Regions from separate parts of the Marinomonas sp. 5E14-1 genome, predicted to be linked through region 2. Evidence: predicted binding sites of a transcription regulator. Region 2 holds the regulator's gene; the other holds the start of a gene.
The links. The regulator PhoB, encoded in region 2, activates phosphate uptake and scavenging genes when phosphate is short. The targets are predictions, from matches to a motif close to TGTCATANNNNTGTCANA.
Positions count from the first base shown of each region.

Region 1: the regulator PhoB is predicted to act here: its motif matches at 1,684-1,701, upstream of ABFY09_RS06680 (ABC transporter permease subunit).

Region 1 is NZ_JBDXMW010000005.1:225,955-233,092, forward strand. It holds gene ABFY09_RS06670 (DNA-3-methyladenine glycosylase I) at 129-737, shown strand; gene ABFY09_RS06675 (winged helix-turn-helix domain-containing protein) at 919-1,557, opposite strand; gene ABFY09_RS06680 (ABC transporter permease subunit) at 1,775-2,923, shown strand; gene ABFY09_RS06685 (amino acid ABC transporter permease) at 2,920-4,044, shown strand; gene ABFY09_RS06690 (transporter substrate-binding domain-containing protein) at 4,089-5,129, shown strand; gene ABFY09_RS06695 (hypothetical protein) at 5,225-5,797, shown strand; gene ABFY09_RS06700 (amino acid ABC transporter ATP-binding protein) at 5,823-6,581, shown strand; gene ABFY09_RS06705 (hypothetical protein) at 6,590-7,057, shown strand; gene ABFY09_RS06710 (hypothetical protein) at 7,099-7,138, opposite strand, start outside.
Region 2 is NZ_JBDXMW010000006.1:82,036-89,173, reverse strand. It holds gene ABFY09_RS07165 (hypothetical protein) at 1-202, opposite strand, end outside; gene cysZ (sulfate transporter CysZ) at 403-1,182, shown strand; gene ABFY09_RS07155 (response regulator) at 1,182-2,030, shown strand; gene phoR (phosphate regulon sensor histidine kinase PhoR) at 2,099-3,427, opposite strand; gene phoB (phosphate regulon transcriptional regulator PhoB) at 3,424-4,119, opposite strand; gene ubiA (4-hydroxybenzoate octaprenyltransferase) at 4,204-5,058, opposite strand; gene ABFY09_RS07135 (chorismate lyase) at 5,055-5,615, opposite strand; gene ABFY09_RS07130 (HDOD domain-containing protein) at 5,622-6,893, opposite strand; gene ABFY09_RS07125 (amino acid ABC transporter ATP-binding protein) at 6,989-7,138, opposite strand, start outside.

The DNA.
Region 1 (7,138 bases), on a different contig from region 2:
ACAACTGACACAGAGTATATTAGCATCACTTTTTTAGTGTGCCATGTTGTGAATTATTCTTAATAAAATATCATACAAAGTACATAGAGCGCACACAATGAATCTCGCAAGCCAATGGTGCAAAAGATATGAAGCAGGAACACAACGCATTAATTGATCAAAAAACACGTTGCGCTTGGGCAGATTCCGCGCCGGATTTTCCCCGTTATCACGATGAAGAATGGGGTTTTCCTGTTACGGATGATCGACGTTTGTTTGAAAAGCTCTGCTTAGAAACATTTCAATCTGGTTTAAGCTGGCGCACTATCTTGAATAAACGCGAAAGCTTCCGTGAGGCGTTTCAGCATTTTGATTTCCACAAAGTCGCCACCTTTGATGAGCAAAAAGTAGCAGAACTCTTAGCCAATAAAGACATAGTACGCAACAAACGTAAAATCCTCGCGGTTATTAACAACGCAAAATGCGCACAAGAAATGGTGAAATCAGAAGGGTCGCTGGCTGCTTTTTTCTGGCGTTATGAGCCTGATGAAGACTCGTTACCGCCACCAGAGACGCAAACTACCTGTAGGGAATCTATTGCCTTATCTAAAGCGTTGAAAAAGCTGGGTTGGACTTTCGTTGGCCCAACAACACTTTACGCTTTTATGCAGTCTATGGGGTTGGTAAATGACCACGCTGAGCACTGCTTTATGAGAAGTAAAATTGATCAGATGAGGAAAAAACTTCAAAGACCTTAGGTACATCAATATCGTTCGAGCACAAATTGAAAACAGAATGCATTGCAATCAGAGAAAGGCGCCATGATTCATGGCTGTTTTCACTACGGCGACCCAACCAACACGCAAAGCGGCTTTTTAAAAAGAGACAGTGTTTTGGATTGACTGAACCGGCCGTTCTTGGCTTTTGGGGGGAAGCAAATTAATTTGATAACGCCAAAATCGCACTGGCTCTTAACAACAATAAAGATGATGCATTCTCTTCTGTTTCAACAAGTTCATTCGCTTGTTGTAATTCGTTCAGTAATGTTTGTGTGAAGAGATCAATCTTTTCTGGTGTAGGTGAAACAAGTAACCAGCGATATAAACGACAAAATAAAATATGCGTTGTATCTCTCATTAAGTCGTGACGGATTTTCTCTCGAATAAGATAGTTGTATCGATAACAGACATTCCAGTAAGTATTAACAGAAAAGTCTTCGACAAGCATTTTGCTCATATGTAATAACGTTGCCAGTTCAATGCGGTCATCTGCATCTATCGAGGTAGGTGATAGGTTCGCCATCATGGTCAGTGTTTCCACTAAAATGTTTTGATCGTCTTCGAAACTCACTCGATCTATCGGAATGATAAGTGTTCCTATACCTGATTTTGTTTCTACAAAACGCTCTAAAGCCAACCTGTGTAAAACTTGACGAATAGGAGTACGACTGACTTCAAATTCCTTAGCCAATTTTTCTTCGTATATTGCTTGCCCATCAGCATATTCACCAACACAAATACGCTTCCTTATCTCATTGCAAATGTATTCTAGTCTATGAATATTGTTCGCTTTAGTCATATTTTACCTTTGTGTCATTAAATCTAGAATCGTTTGATTCTATGCTTGTCCATATAAATGCTAAAAATAACGTAAACGTTACAATATAGGCAATGCATGATTTTTCATTATAGAGAAGGTTGCGAATGTCATGTAAATGGCATATAAAAGTGATAACAATATACCTGTATACAAGTATATAGGCTATATCACTTAAATGTACTCTTTTGGAAAAGCTATGTTGCGTCTGTCTGAAAAGCGAACGAGAACCCTGCTATATCAAGGGTTGTTAATTGCATTTATTCTCGCGTTTTTTTATATCGCTTGTGTAAATGTTAATAATAACCTTGCAGCCGCAGGGATTCATATTGATTATGGTTTTTTATTCAGTGAATCTGGCTTTGATGTCAATGAAAGTCTCATTGAGTACAGCTCTGAAAGTAGCTATATAAATGCATTATTGGTTGGTTTCTTAAATACCATATTACTTTCTTTTGTTTGCATTGTTGGCGCTACATTACTAGGCGTTATGTTTGGTGTGCTGAGAGCGAGTCAAAATTGGTTAGGCAGTTCAATTTCGTTTCTCTATATTGAATTAATGCGCAATCTTCCTAAACTCTTAATATTACTCACTTTATACATTCTCATTATTAACAGTTTACCCCATGTTAGAGAGGCTTATCCGTTTCTTGGCGTTTTTCATATCTCAAATCGAGCGCTGTATTTCCCTACTTTAATTTGGCAAGAACACACGAGCACAGTGCTTTATTCATGTTTGGCTTCCCTTGTTATTGTGTTGATTTATCGCCGATACGTTCGCTATTTTAAAGATGAAACAGGACGAGATTTACCGTTTTTATGGCCGTCATTGTTATTTCTTGGCTTTGTTTTTGTCCTCGTCTCGACTCTGCTAGGTGTACATTATTCTTTTGATATACCAGCTCTTAAAGGTTTTAACTTCGCTGGCGGAGGGCAAATTTCTGTTCAGTTCTTTGTTTTAGCCTTTACTTTAAGTGTTTATCACGGTGGGCAAGTGGCGGAGTTGGTTCGTGGTGGTATTCAATCTATATCCAAAGGGCAAGAAGAAGCCGCTCGTGCCATTGGCTTATCTTATTTACAAACTATGCGCTTAGTTGTGTTACCACAAGCGCTAAGAGTCATTATCCCGCCGATCGGCAATCAATATTTAAATATCACAAAAAATACATCAATTGGCTTGGCTGTTGGTTTTTCTGATTTAGTGTCTGTGATGAATACATCCATAAATCAAACCTTTCGTCCGATTGAGATGATGTCTGTTACCACACTTATTTATCTCGCTATCTGTCTTGTTGTTTCTGTCTTAATCAATGCTTACAACAATCACACTCGTTTGGAGAAAGCATGAAGACGTCAGAAAATAGCACCAACAGCACACAAACATCACAGCCGGCTGGTGCAATGCAAAAGTGGGCAACGCAATCTAAAAAGGCACAACGTTGGATACATTCTCGTCTGTTCCGTACGCCGGTTGATATTCTGATCACTTGTATTATTTCCGTATTGTTACTTCAGTTTTTACCAAAGGTTTTAGCTTGGTTAACGTGGAACTCTGTAGCGTTTTGGGGAGACCCTCAATTATGTTCAGAAGAAGGGGCTTGCTGGCCTTTTTTACGAGAAAAAGTACGTTTGATTCTATTTGGTACTTATCCATTCAATGAACAATGGCGTCCGGCATTGGCCTGTTTGATCTTAGTGAGTCTGGTTGGCTTGAGTTTTACTAATTTGTTACGTCTACGATCAAGAGTCATTGTTTGGACGCTAGGTAGCATAGCTTTCTTTGTTCTAATGAGTGGCGGAAATTTAGGCTTAATAGAAGTGGATTCTATCCAATGGAATGGCTTGCCTGTTCTTTTGATGTTGTCGATCTTTAGTGTTATTGGTGCCTTCCCTATCGGCATTTTATTAGCACTTGGCCGTTTTCAAAAAGAAGATCCTGTACTGAGATCTATAACCGTCGGTTACATCGAGATTGTGCGTGGTGTGCCAATGGTGATGGTTCTGTTTATGGGTCTCTTCATTCTGCCATTAATGTTACCCGAAGGCGTAAATCTGAATTCGCTTTACACCACATTAATTGTGCTTGTCTTTTTCCATGCTGCGTACTTTGCAGAAGAAATTCGAGGCGGCTTACAGGCCTTGCCAAAAGGTCAATACGAAGCCGCACAATCTCAAGGACTCACATACTGGCAGAGCATGCGATTTATTATTCTTCCTCAAGCGTTAAAGCGCTCTATGCCGGGTAATATGAATACCCTATTGGGCGCTTATAAAGATACGTCCTTGGTGGTTATTTTAGGAATACACGACATTATGGCGACAGCCAAAATGGCTTACAGTGAGCCGCAATGGCAGCAGTATGGTGTTGAGGCTTATCTGTTGGTCGCGCTTTGGTATTTTTGTACCTGCCTATGCCTTTCAACCTACAGTCGCAAATTAGAAGCAACAGAGTTCAAAGCAGCAAAATAGAAATTTACTTAACTGACGTATTAAATCAACTGGGAGTGTTCTAAATGAAAAGTGCAGCAAAACTATTTGCGGTTGCAACCGCATTCACGATGACAGCAGTTCAAGTTCAAGCGGGCGCTGTTATGGATGAAATTAAAGCCAATGACGAAGTCATTTGTTTAGTAAACCCAAACTCTCCAGGTTTTTCTGTACCTGATAGTAAAGGTGTGTTTCAAGGGTTTAATACCGAGTTTTGTCGAATGACTGCAGCCGCTATTTTGGGCGATGCAGACAAAGCCAGCATTCGTGGTATAGGTTTTTCTGACAGTATGAAAACCATCGTTGCGCAAAAAGCACATATGGCTTCTCGTAGTATCACACGCACAGGTACACGTGATGCGAACCCTGGTATGAGCTTTGTTGTAACAACTTTTTATGATGGTCAGGGCTTCATGGTGCCTAAAAAACTTGGCGTTAGAAACGCAAGTGAGCTAGGCGGTGCAACAGTCTGCGCGGAAGAGGGTTCAACAACACTATTGAATATAGCAGACTGGTTTAGCGATCATGGTATGGAATACAAAGTTGAAAACATCAATGATAAAAGCGCTCGTATGCAAGCTTTCTTCTCTGGCAAATGTGATGTACTAGCGAGTGATTTAACAGCGCTGGCTTCAGATCGCCAGTTAGCACAAACACCAAACGATTATGCTTTGTTGCCTAACATTATTTCTAATGAACCACTGACCTTGGTTGCTCGTCCTGATAATGTATTTGAGACAGCTATTTTTTGGTCATTCCAAGTCATGTTAAACGCGGAACGCTTGGGTGTGACTTCAAAAAATATCGATCAAGTAATAGCGGATCTAGATAACCAACCTAAAGCTGTACAACGCTTATTTGGTAAAGACTCGGCTGCAGGTGAAATGGCGACCTCTCTAGGTTTAGTAGATGATTGGAGTTATCAAATCATCAAACAAGTGGGTAACTATGAAGAAGTTTACGAAAAACATTTAGGTTCACAAACGGCATTGGATATTACTCGTGATGGTACGTTTAATGCGTTAGTAAGCGAAGGTGGATTGCTATATCCTCATCCAATTCGTTAATAGAAATTCGCTATAAATAAAACTGCGTGATACGTTTTTTCAGTATCACGCAGTTTTATTATAACGCATGAATTAGGTTTAAAAACGAGAGGCACATGGCATTTTTCTCATACGAAATAGACATTGAACGACCGACTCGTTGGACACTAGTTGATATGCCCAACAAGAAAAAAGGTCGCCTTGCTCTTATGGGATTTCCCGGCTTATTAATTGGTGGTGATAGCCATAGTTACATTGACCCTAGCTGGCTCAATCGGACTTTTAGAAAGTTGTATGAAAGCAATTGCCGTATGTTCTATACCTTCGCACATCCAGATGACTTACCTGAAAATGCTTATGAACAAGCTCAGCAAGCAGCGATTGCGGCTGGTATTCATTTTCACTGCTTGCCTATCAATGACTTTGATATACCAAGTCCTTCGATCTCGCGCGAATGGCAAGCGAGTTTGCCTGAATTATTGTCCGCTTTAGCACAAGAGAATTTAATTGCATTGAGTTGCTTATCGGGAATTGGTCGCACAGGAATGATGGCAGCGGATTTATTAACTCACATGGGAATGAATTCTAAAGAAGCCATTCACTGGGTTCGCCAAGCAAAACCAGAAGCTATTGAATCGAGAGAACAAGAACACTGGGTTGGGGCGAGCGCGACTTTAAAGCAGGTTTAAAAGACCGATGTTAAGAGAAACTGTTATGGCAAAGCACAAGAGAGCAACTATTCCAGCGGTTGAATTGATGGACATGAACAAGTGGTATGGGGAATACCATGCTTTAAAAAATATCAATTTAACGGTAACACCCGGCGAACGAGTGGTTATTTGCGGCCCTTCTGGGTCAGGTAAATCGACACTTATTCGTTGTATAAACCGCTTGGAAGAACATCAAGGTGGACAAATTATCGTTGATGGGATTGAGCTTAATGACAATCTAAAACACATTAATCAAGTACGCCAAGAAGTTGGCATGGTCTTCCAGCACTTTAACTTATATCCACACCTAACTGTACTTGAAAACTGCACATTGGCACCCATGTGTGTACGTAAGCAGTCTAAAGATGTAGCAACAGCCAATGCAATGAAATTTCTTGAGCGTGTAAAGATTAGCGAACAAGCCGGTAAATACCCATCGCAATTATCTGGTGGACAACAACAACGCGTTGCTATTGCCCGCACCTTAGCAATGGGGCCGAAAACTATCTTGTTTGATGAGCCTACCTCCGCATTAGATCCAGAAATGATTAAGGAAGTATTGGACGTTATGGTTTCTCTCGTTGATGAAAGTATCACCATGATTTGTGTCACACATGAAATGGGCTTCGCTAAACGTGTTGCTGATAGAGTCATATTCATGGATGCTGGTGAAATTATTGAAGAAGGCTCACCAGATACGTTTTTCAACAGCCCTAAATCCCTTAGAACACAGCAATTCTTAAATCAAATACTCGGCCACTAAATTATTATATGTTATCCATTTTATTTATTTGCAGCGGCAATACTTGCCGCTCGCCAATGGCACAAGCAATTGCACAATCTTGGTCGAATAAAGCCTTTAAAACGAATCAAATTACAGTCTCATCGGCAGGCACTCATGCAACGCCAAACAGCCCCATTTCACCAGAAGCGTTGGTTGCCTTAGCAAGGCACAACATTCCTTATGAGGGAAAAAGCCAGCTTTTATCTGCAGAACTGCTACAAGAACAAGACATTATTTTTGTTATGACAAAAGAACATCTGCGCCATACTCAGGAACTGATCGTACAAAACAAAATAGCCAAAAATCACACTCTTTTAACACTGCATCCCGAGCAGGACATTCAAGATCCATTAGGAAAAGGTCAACAACCCTATGACAAAATCGCCAACGAATTTATGTCATTGATACCATCACAGCTCCAACCCCACCTGACGTTACTGACGGAAAGTGCTTAGATAGTGATTTGATTAACGAGAATATATTGGTGCTCTCATGATCATAGTATGATTTCTCTTCGAAAATCTTTAACTTCCACT
Region 2 (7,138 bases):
TCCAAGGATTCTTTGTTGTTATGACGTACTGAGGGAGCGCTTTTAACATTGTCATATCGAACGCCGCTTCTTGATCAACATTCGTCACGTGAATTGCTCCAGATATCGTTAAAACGACTTTATGAGAAGGTTTCTCTAACGCATAAACAGAAAGAGAGAGAAGGCAGGAAAGCAATAATAGAGAACGCGTTAACAAGCCCATGGCAAACCTTAATTCTTTTGTAAATGATGATTTGTCTATGATAGACAAAAAAAGAGTGCTTGTGTTGTTAAACAGCGGCTTGTTCAGTCTAAAAAGACACAAAATATGGCATAGCAAGTGAATCATGAAGTAGTTTGTGGAGACCAGAAAGTCTCCGTGATATTCTGTGTTTTTTACTTTACCAAAAGGCAAATTTTACTTTGATTACCCAGCCCTTTAAAGTCGTAGGTGCTTTTCTGAAAGCCGTTCCTTTACTTCTCTCGAGAGATTTGAGGTTATTTATTTTGATTCCATTGCTGGCCAATTTTGCCTTAATGGGATTAATTTACATACTTGCGTTTAGTTACTTCCAAAGCTTGTTGGATTCGGCAATGAACTATGTGCCAGATTGGTTTTCTTTTCTGAATTGGCTGTTCTATTTGATCTTTGGTGCCATTATTAGCGTTCTGCTTTTTTACAGCTTTTCTGTTGGAATTAATATTTTGGCCTCTCCATTTATGGCTTTTTTAGCTGAAAAAGTGGAAGAAAAAGAAACGGGTAAGGTTTTTGAAGAACAATTAACAGCAAATGTGATAATGAAAATTATAGGGCGCAGTTTACAGAGAGAATGTCAGAAAATTTTATATTTTCTGCCGCGCTTTTTATTATTGCTGCTATTGTCTTTTATACCCATTGTGAATGTTATTGCTCCTGTGTTGTTGCTTTTGTTCTCTGCTTGGATGCTCGCTTTGCAGTTTATGGATTATGCTTTTGATAACAACAAGGTGAAATTTGGTGACATGAGACAGGCTCTTCGCTCCAAACCCTTGCTGTGTTGGACTTTCGGCGGCGTTGTCATGGTTGGTTTGGCGATCCCTTTGTTGAATTTATTTATGATGCCTATTGCGGTTGTTGCAGCAACTTTATTATGGCTCTCCACTTTTAGAGCAGAACATGGCGACTTTTCTGCTTTGTTAGATAATGCTAATGGAATATTGTAATGACCTTGAAAATATTAGTAGTAGATGACGCATCTTTTACTCGAGATTTGATTCGTAGAACCTTGCGCAAGCAGTTTCCTTCGATTGAGATTGAAGATGCAATTAATGGTCGAAAAGCACAGCAACTACTGGCAAAAATGCAATTTCATATGGTGCTGTGTGATTGGGAAATGCCTGAGATGACGGGCGTTGAGTTATTAAAATGGTGCCGCGAACAGCCGCAATATCAAAAAGCGGACGTACCATTTGTTATGATTACCAGTCGTGGCGATAAAAGTCATGTTGTTGAAGCGGTGCAAGCGGGAGTAACGGATTATCTTGGTAAGCCTTTTTCAAGTGAACAGTTAATCAATAAAGTTCTTTCTGCCGCGAAGAAACACAAACTGGATGGCCGCTTAGTATCTCAGAAGCCCCGTAAAGCCGATGCAGGAAATCAAAGCGTGGAAACCGCTTCTATTGATGTTTTAATGGAAGGAGGAAAATCTTCTCAGCCTATTCAAGCAACGAAATTTACTCACTCTGATGCCCCCGTCGTGACAGTGAAAGATGTGAAGTTGCCGACGATTGTCCGATTCGAAGAAAAGCAATTTCGCTGCATGGTGATCCAATTTAGTAAGCAAGAAGCCACTATGTTGATTAAAAGTGACGATGTAGTGCCTCAGGTATTAGGGCAAGCTGTGCTGGATTTGGAGCATAAGGGCGCAGTGAACCGTTTAAACTATTATGTGCAATCAGTATCCACGACAGAGAAGAAGCATGATTCAACCTTCTTAACCGTGACCTTGAGCTTAATCGACCAAGACAAGGAAAAAGAAGATTTTATCGCACAACTGTTTAACAGCTTATAAACGGGCGTGAAGGTGTTTAGGTAATAAATAGGGAAGCAAATGGCTTCCCTATTTTTTTTGTGGACCGCTTAGCTTTCATTGCCTTTGAAAATGAGGGTCGAGACAGACTCATGTTGTGTTCGGTTGGCTGGAAAATAGCAGGAGAAAGTACTGCCATGACCTGATTGGCTGCGGATTTGAAGTTTAGCGTCATGATGTAACAATACGTGCTTCACAATGGCCAACCCAAGGCCTGTTCCTCCGGTTTTGGAGCCTCTACCCTTGTCTACCCTAAAGAAGCGCTCAGTGAGTCTAGGAATGTGTCTAGGGTCTATTCCTAAACCAGTATCTTGTACAGAGAAAACGCCATTTAGATGGCTAGACTCCCATTTGATTTTCACTTCGCCACCATCCGGTGAATACTTGATGGCGTTTACGATTAGGTTCGAGAAAGCGCTATACAGCTCTTTGTAAGAGCCGTAAATATAAGCTTCAGCAGGAATTTTGACAGAAATGATGTGTTGCTCAGTCACAATGGATTCCACTGCACTTTGAATAGAATTCACAATGTCTAAAACTTTGTACCACTGATTCTCTTCACGTTTTTCATCGCTTTCTAAACGAGATAAAAGAAGCAAGTCTTCAATAAGGTGTTCCATGCGCTCAGACTGCTCAGACATGTTCACTATGCCTTTCTGCATGCTTTTCGGCAGGCTGTCTTTAAACATATCGAGGGTTTCTAGATAACCTTTAATCACTGTCAAAGGTGTTTTGAGCTCGTGAGAGGCGTTGGCAACAAAGTCTTTTCGCATTTGTTCGAGAAGATGCAGACGAGTGACATCTCGGATAAAAATAAGGTGATCGTTTTTATCGTACAACGTTGTTTGTATTTCTAGATAAACGCCTTCTTTTGCTGGGGACTTAATAACCAGCGGTTCTCCAAAGCGTTTCTGTGAGAAATAGCGGAAAAACTCCGGACTGCGAACGATGTTGGTGATTATCTGACCTCGATCTACAGGGCGCATCAGACCAAAAAAGTGAGCTGCAGAATTGTTCCACCACTCTAAATTTCCTTGGTTGTCCGCCATAATTACGCCTTCTTTTAAGGCGGTTGTCGAGCTTTCGATACGCGTTAATGCTTGGCGCATTCGACGTTTTGATTTACGTTGTTTTTTCTGCAAACGATAAACGGCATCAAAAACGTCTCCCCAAATTCCACTGGCTTCTGGAGGCGACGCCTTACTGGAATAGCGTAGCCAGCTATGGAATTGGTAAAGCTGGTACAGCTGCCAGTACAAAGACCCTAAAACATACAGCAATAATACCCCTAATAACTGACCTATGATCAGGCCAATGACAACACAAGCTGCAAGACCTGACAGCCAACTTAGTATGGTATTTCGCCAAATGTTTTTCATGCGGACCTTTTTGCTGAAAATCGGTAGCCTGTTCCTCGAACGGTTTGTATCAAAGAGTCGTGAGAGCTGCCAATGGCTTTGCGTAAACGACGAATATGAACATCAACGGTGCGTTCTTCTACATAGACATTACCACCCCAAACCTGATCTAGAAGTTGTGCTCTAGAATAGGCGCGTTCTTGGTGCGTCATTAAGAATTTTAGCAATCTGTATTCCGTTGGTCCCATATCCAAAGGTCGAGCCCCTATTGTGACTCGTTGGCTGATAGGATCTAACATTAGCCCTTCAATTTCAATCGGTTCATCAATGCCTTGGGGTGTTGCTCTGCGCAATACGGCTTTTAATCTCGCAACTAATTCACGAGGAGAGAAAGGTTTGGTTATGTAGTCATCCGCACCAACCTCTAAGCCTTGGATTTTGTTGTCTTCTTCACTTTTTGCCGTCAACATGATGACTGGAATTTCAGCCGTTGTGTTGTCTTTCTTCAAGCGACGAGTGAGTTCAATGCCACTGCCCCCCGGCATCATCCAATCAACAAGAATTAAATCTGGTCGGTGGTCGACGATAATTTCGTGGGCTTGCTGAATATTCTCGGCTTCTAAATATTCATAGCCTGCCATTTCTAGAGCAATCGCGATCATTTCGCGTATTGAAGACTCGTCATCAATAATTAATACTTTTTTACCGGTCACAGGATCTACCCTCACCTCAGGAACGGTTTTATTAAAGCTGTCAAATGTGACAGTTTGGTTAAAGTGTCACAACTTTGCCATATATTACAGAAAATAGCTTAAATTTAGACCAATGAAGAGACAAAAGCCAATGCGGTTATTATCTAGAAATGATCGAAAGCAGGCGGCTTTATCACGGCTTCGAGCTTGTTTAAATTGTAAATAAAATAATCCGACACAACACACAAGAGCAATAAAATACGGCCAATCTAATCCAGCCAGTATCCCCACCCAAGTTAAGAGAGACAAAGTCAGACCTTGCAGGCAAAGAATGATAAGCAGATCGTGTTCCCCAAATAAGATAGCCGTCGATTTGATACCGACTTTGAGGTCATCTTCACGGTCTGTCATCGCATAATAGGTATCGTATGCGATCGTCCAGAAGCAGTTGGCAATGAACAGCATCCAAAGTATAGGGTCTCTTAAGTCACCGCCTTGAGCACTGAACGCCATGGGTATTGCCCAAGAAAAAGCCAAACCTAGGAACAGCTGAGGTAAGTGGGTATATCGCTTCATAAAGGGGTAAAGTGCAGCAAGACCTAATCCGATAAATGACAATAAAATGGTTCGAACGTCAGTGAAAAGAATTAAAATAAAGCTTACTGCGCAAAGAGTTGCGAAAAGCGCTAGAGCTTCTTTTGCGGATACGCGACCCGAGGGCAATGGTCGGTTCTTGGTACGTTCAACGCTGCCATCTACATTTCTATCGGCATAATCATTAATCACACAACCAGCAGAGCGCATACTGAATACGCCTAAAATGAAAATAACAATGAGGCGCCAATCAGGCATACCATCAGAGGCGAGCCATAGTGCCCATAATGTTGGCCACATCAATAACAAAGACCCGATAGGGCGATCGAATCGCGTTAGCTCTAGGTAAACTTTCAATTTATTCATATAAAACCAAATGGTGATTTTAGTTGGTTGATATCATCAAAGAAGGCTTCGTTGACCAAGATTCCCACTCCGTATTGTTGGAAAACAGAACGTCTCGCCCATACGGTATTGGATTGATCTGGAAACATCTGTTTAGGCAGTTGAGTGACTTCGACACAGCTTCTAACAAGCGCTCTGTGTTTAAACAAATATCCGCCTAACGGTTTGTTTTTAAGATGTTTTACTTGTCGCCAATGACCTTTTAAGGATTTGGCTGGAATAATTGAACGCGCATAAATAACACTGACACCATCAACCTTTAATAAAACGGTGCGAATTCGAGCTGCCTCACGAGGGCGCAAAGCAAGTCGACGCCTTTCTCGTGCCGTTGGTGTTCCCCATGTGTCTTCAAGTACTTCAACCGTTAGTGTTCCCAGCGTTTGTAGTTTGGCTGTTAAAGAGGCTTTGGTAGTCAGCCAAGGCCAAAGAGTGGTTGGCACTTTTACCTTGTTGACTCTATGTACAGGTGCCCATCGATAGCCAAACTGCAAGGTCGCGGATTGATTCATCAATGTCATAATAAGCTAGGCATTTATCTTGTTAATTAAAGACGCCATTTTATGCAATTCGGCTGATTTTTTGAAAACCTCTTTTTCGCAGTTTTCGGCTTCTTCAAGTGTTAAGCCTATTCCATTGAGCACTTCAGGTTCAATATCAGCTTCGTGACGGAGCTGATAAGTCACGTAGAGCAGTTTGGCTAATACAGCGTGCTCTCCATAATAATGAGGCTTTTTGCTGTATCTGATGGCCATCCAAATATTGTCTGGCAAGCTCCAATAACGCAGTAGCCAAGATGCCAATTGTTCCTTGCTAAAATGCAGTATGTGCATTTCAGTAAACTCTGCTGCCAGATGCGCGTTAGCTTCTTGGTAGCGAGATAGAATGGAAAAATGAGGTGGCAAAATAGCGTTGATCGCAAGAAATCCGAAGTTGTGTAGCAAGCCTGCTAAGTAAGCATGTCCGAGCTTTGGACGGTTTTTAATTGGCATCGCTTTTACTAAGGATTCCATAAGTACAGCATTTGAAACAGAATCTAACCAGAAGTCTTCATAATGACGAGGTCCTTCTTCAGGCGTTTTAAAAGCGTTACCCATTGATAATCCAAGCGCCAAATTCATCACCATTTCAAAGCCGAGCACGCGAATAATGGCATCCTCTACAGACTCAATCGACCCCGGCGCTCCATAGTAAGGAGAAGACGCCCAGCTAACAACCTGTGCAGATAAACTTGGGTCTAATGCAATGACTTCACATAGTTCATCTGTTCCTGCGGACTTATCTGATGACAGTTTGATGATGCGATGGGAAGAAGCGGGTAAAGGCGGAACCTCTAATGTTTCTTCCAAACGTTGCTTGAGTCGTATGGACTGAAATTTACCGAGTGCTTGAAGAATTTGCTCTTCGTCATTTTCGTGGTTTTCTGCCGGTTTGTTGATTGCAGAAGTGTGAATAGAAATGCTTTCAAAACGATTTAGAGGGCCTGAAAACAGCTCTTTTAATTGGTTTCCTGTGATCTCTCGGTATTGTCCGTTGGTTTTGGTACAGATAAGAAAAGCTTGGTCATTTTCCAATATGCTGTTTTCTATAATTGTTATTACACTGTTGGGTTTTATAAGAGCATCGCCCGATGGATGAAAGTGAGCAACGGGCTCTAAACGACGTTTTGTGATGCGTGATACAGCAGCAATATCGAGCATGTTGCTTTCAGGGAAAAGAACCTGCAAACGACCAGAGTGATCTGCTAAATGCACCACTCGTATTCTCTGATTTTGTTGGTGGTCTGGTAAGACTTCCATAAAGGTTCTCGATTAAAACTATCAGACATAAAAAAGCCCCTCGTCGGGGCTTTTTCCAATATACCAGATTTTAAAACGAAGTTTCGAGTTTCGAATTAATGATTTAGGATTTGGCTTAGGAAGTTTTGAGTACGATCATGCTGAGGATTGTTGAAAAACTCATTTGGCTCATTGGCTTCAACGATTTCGCCGGCATCCATAAACACAACACGGTCGGCAACGGTTTTTGCAAAGCCCATTTCATG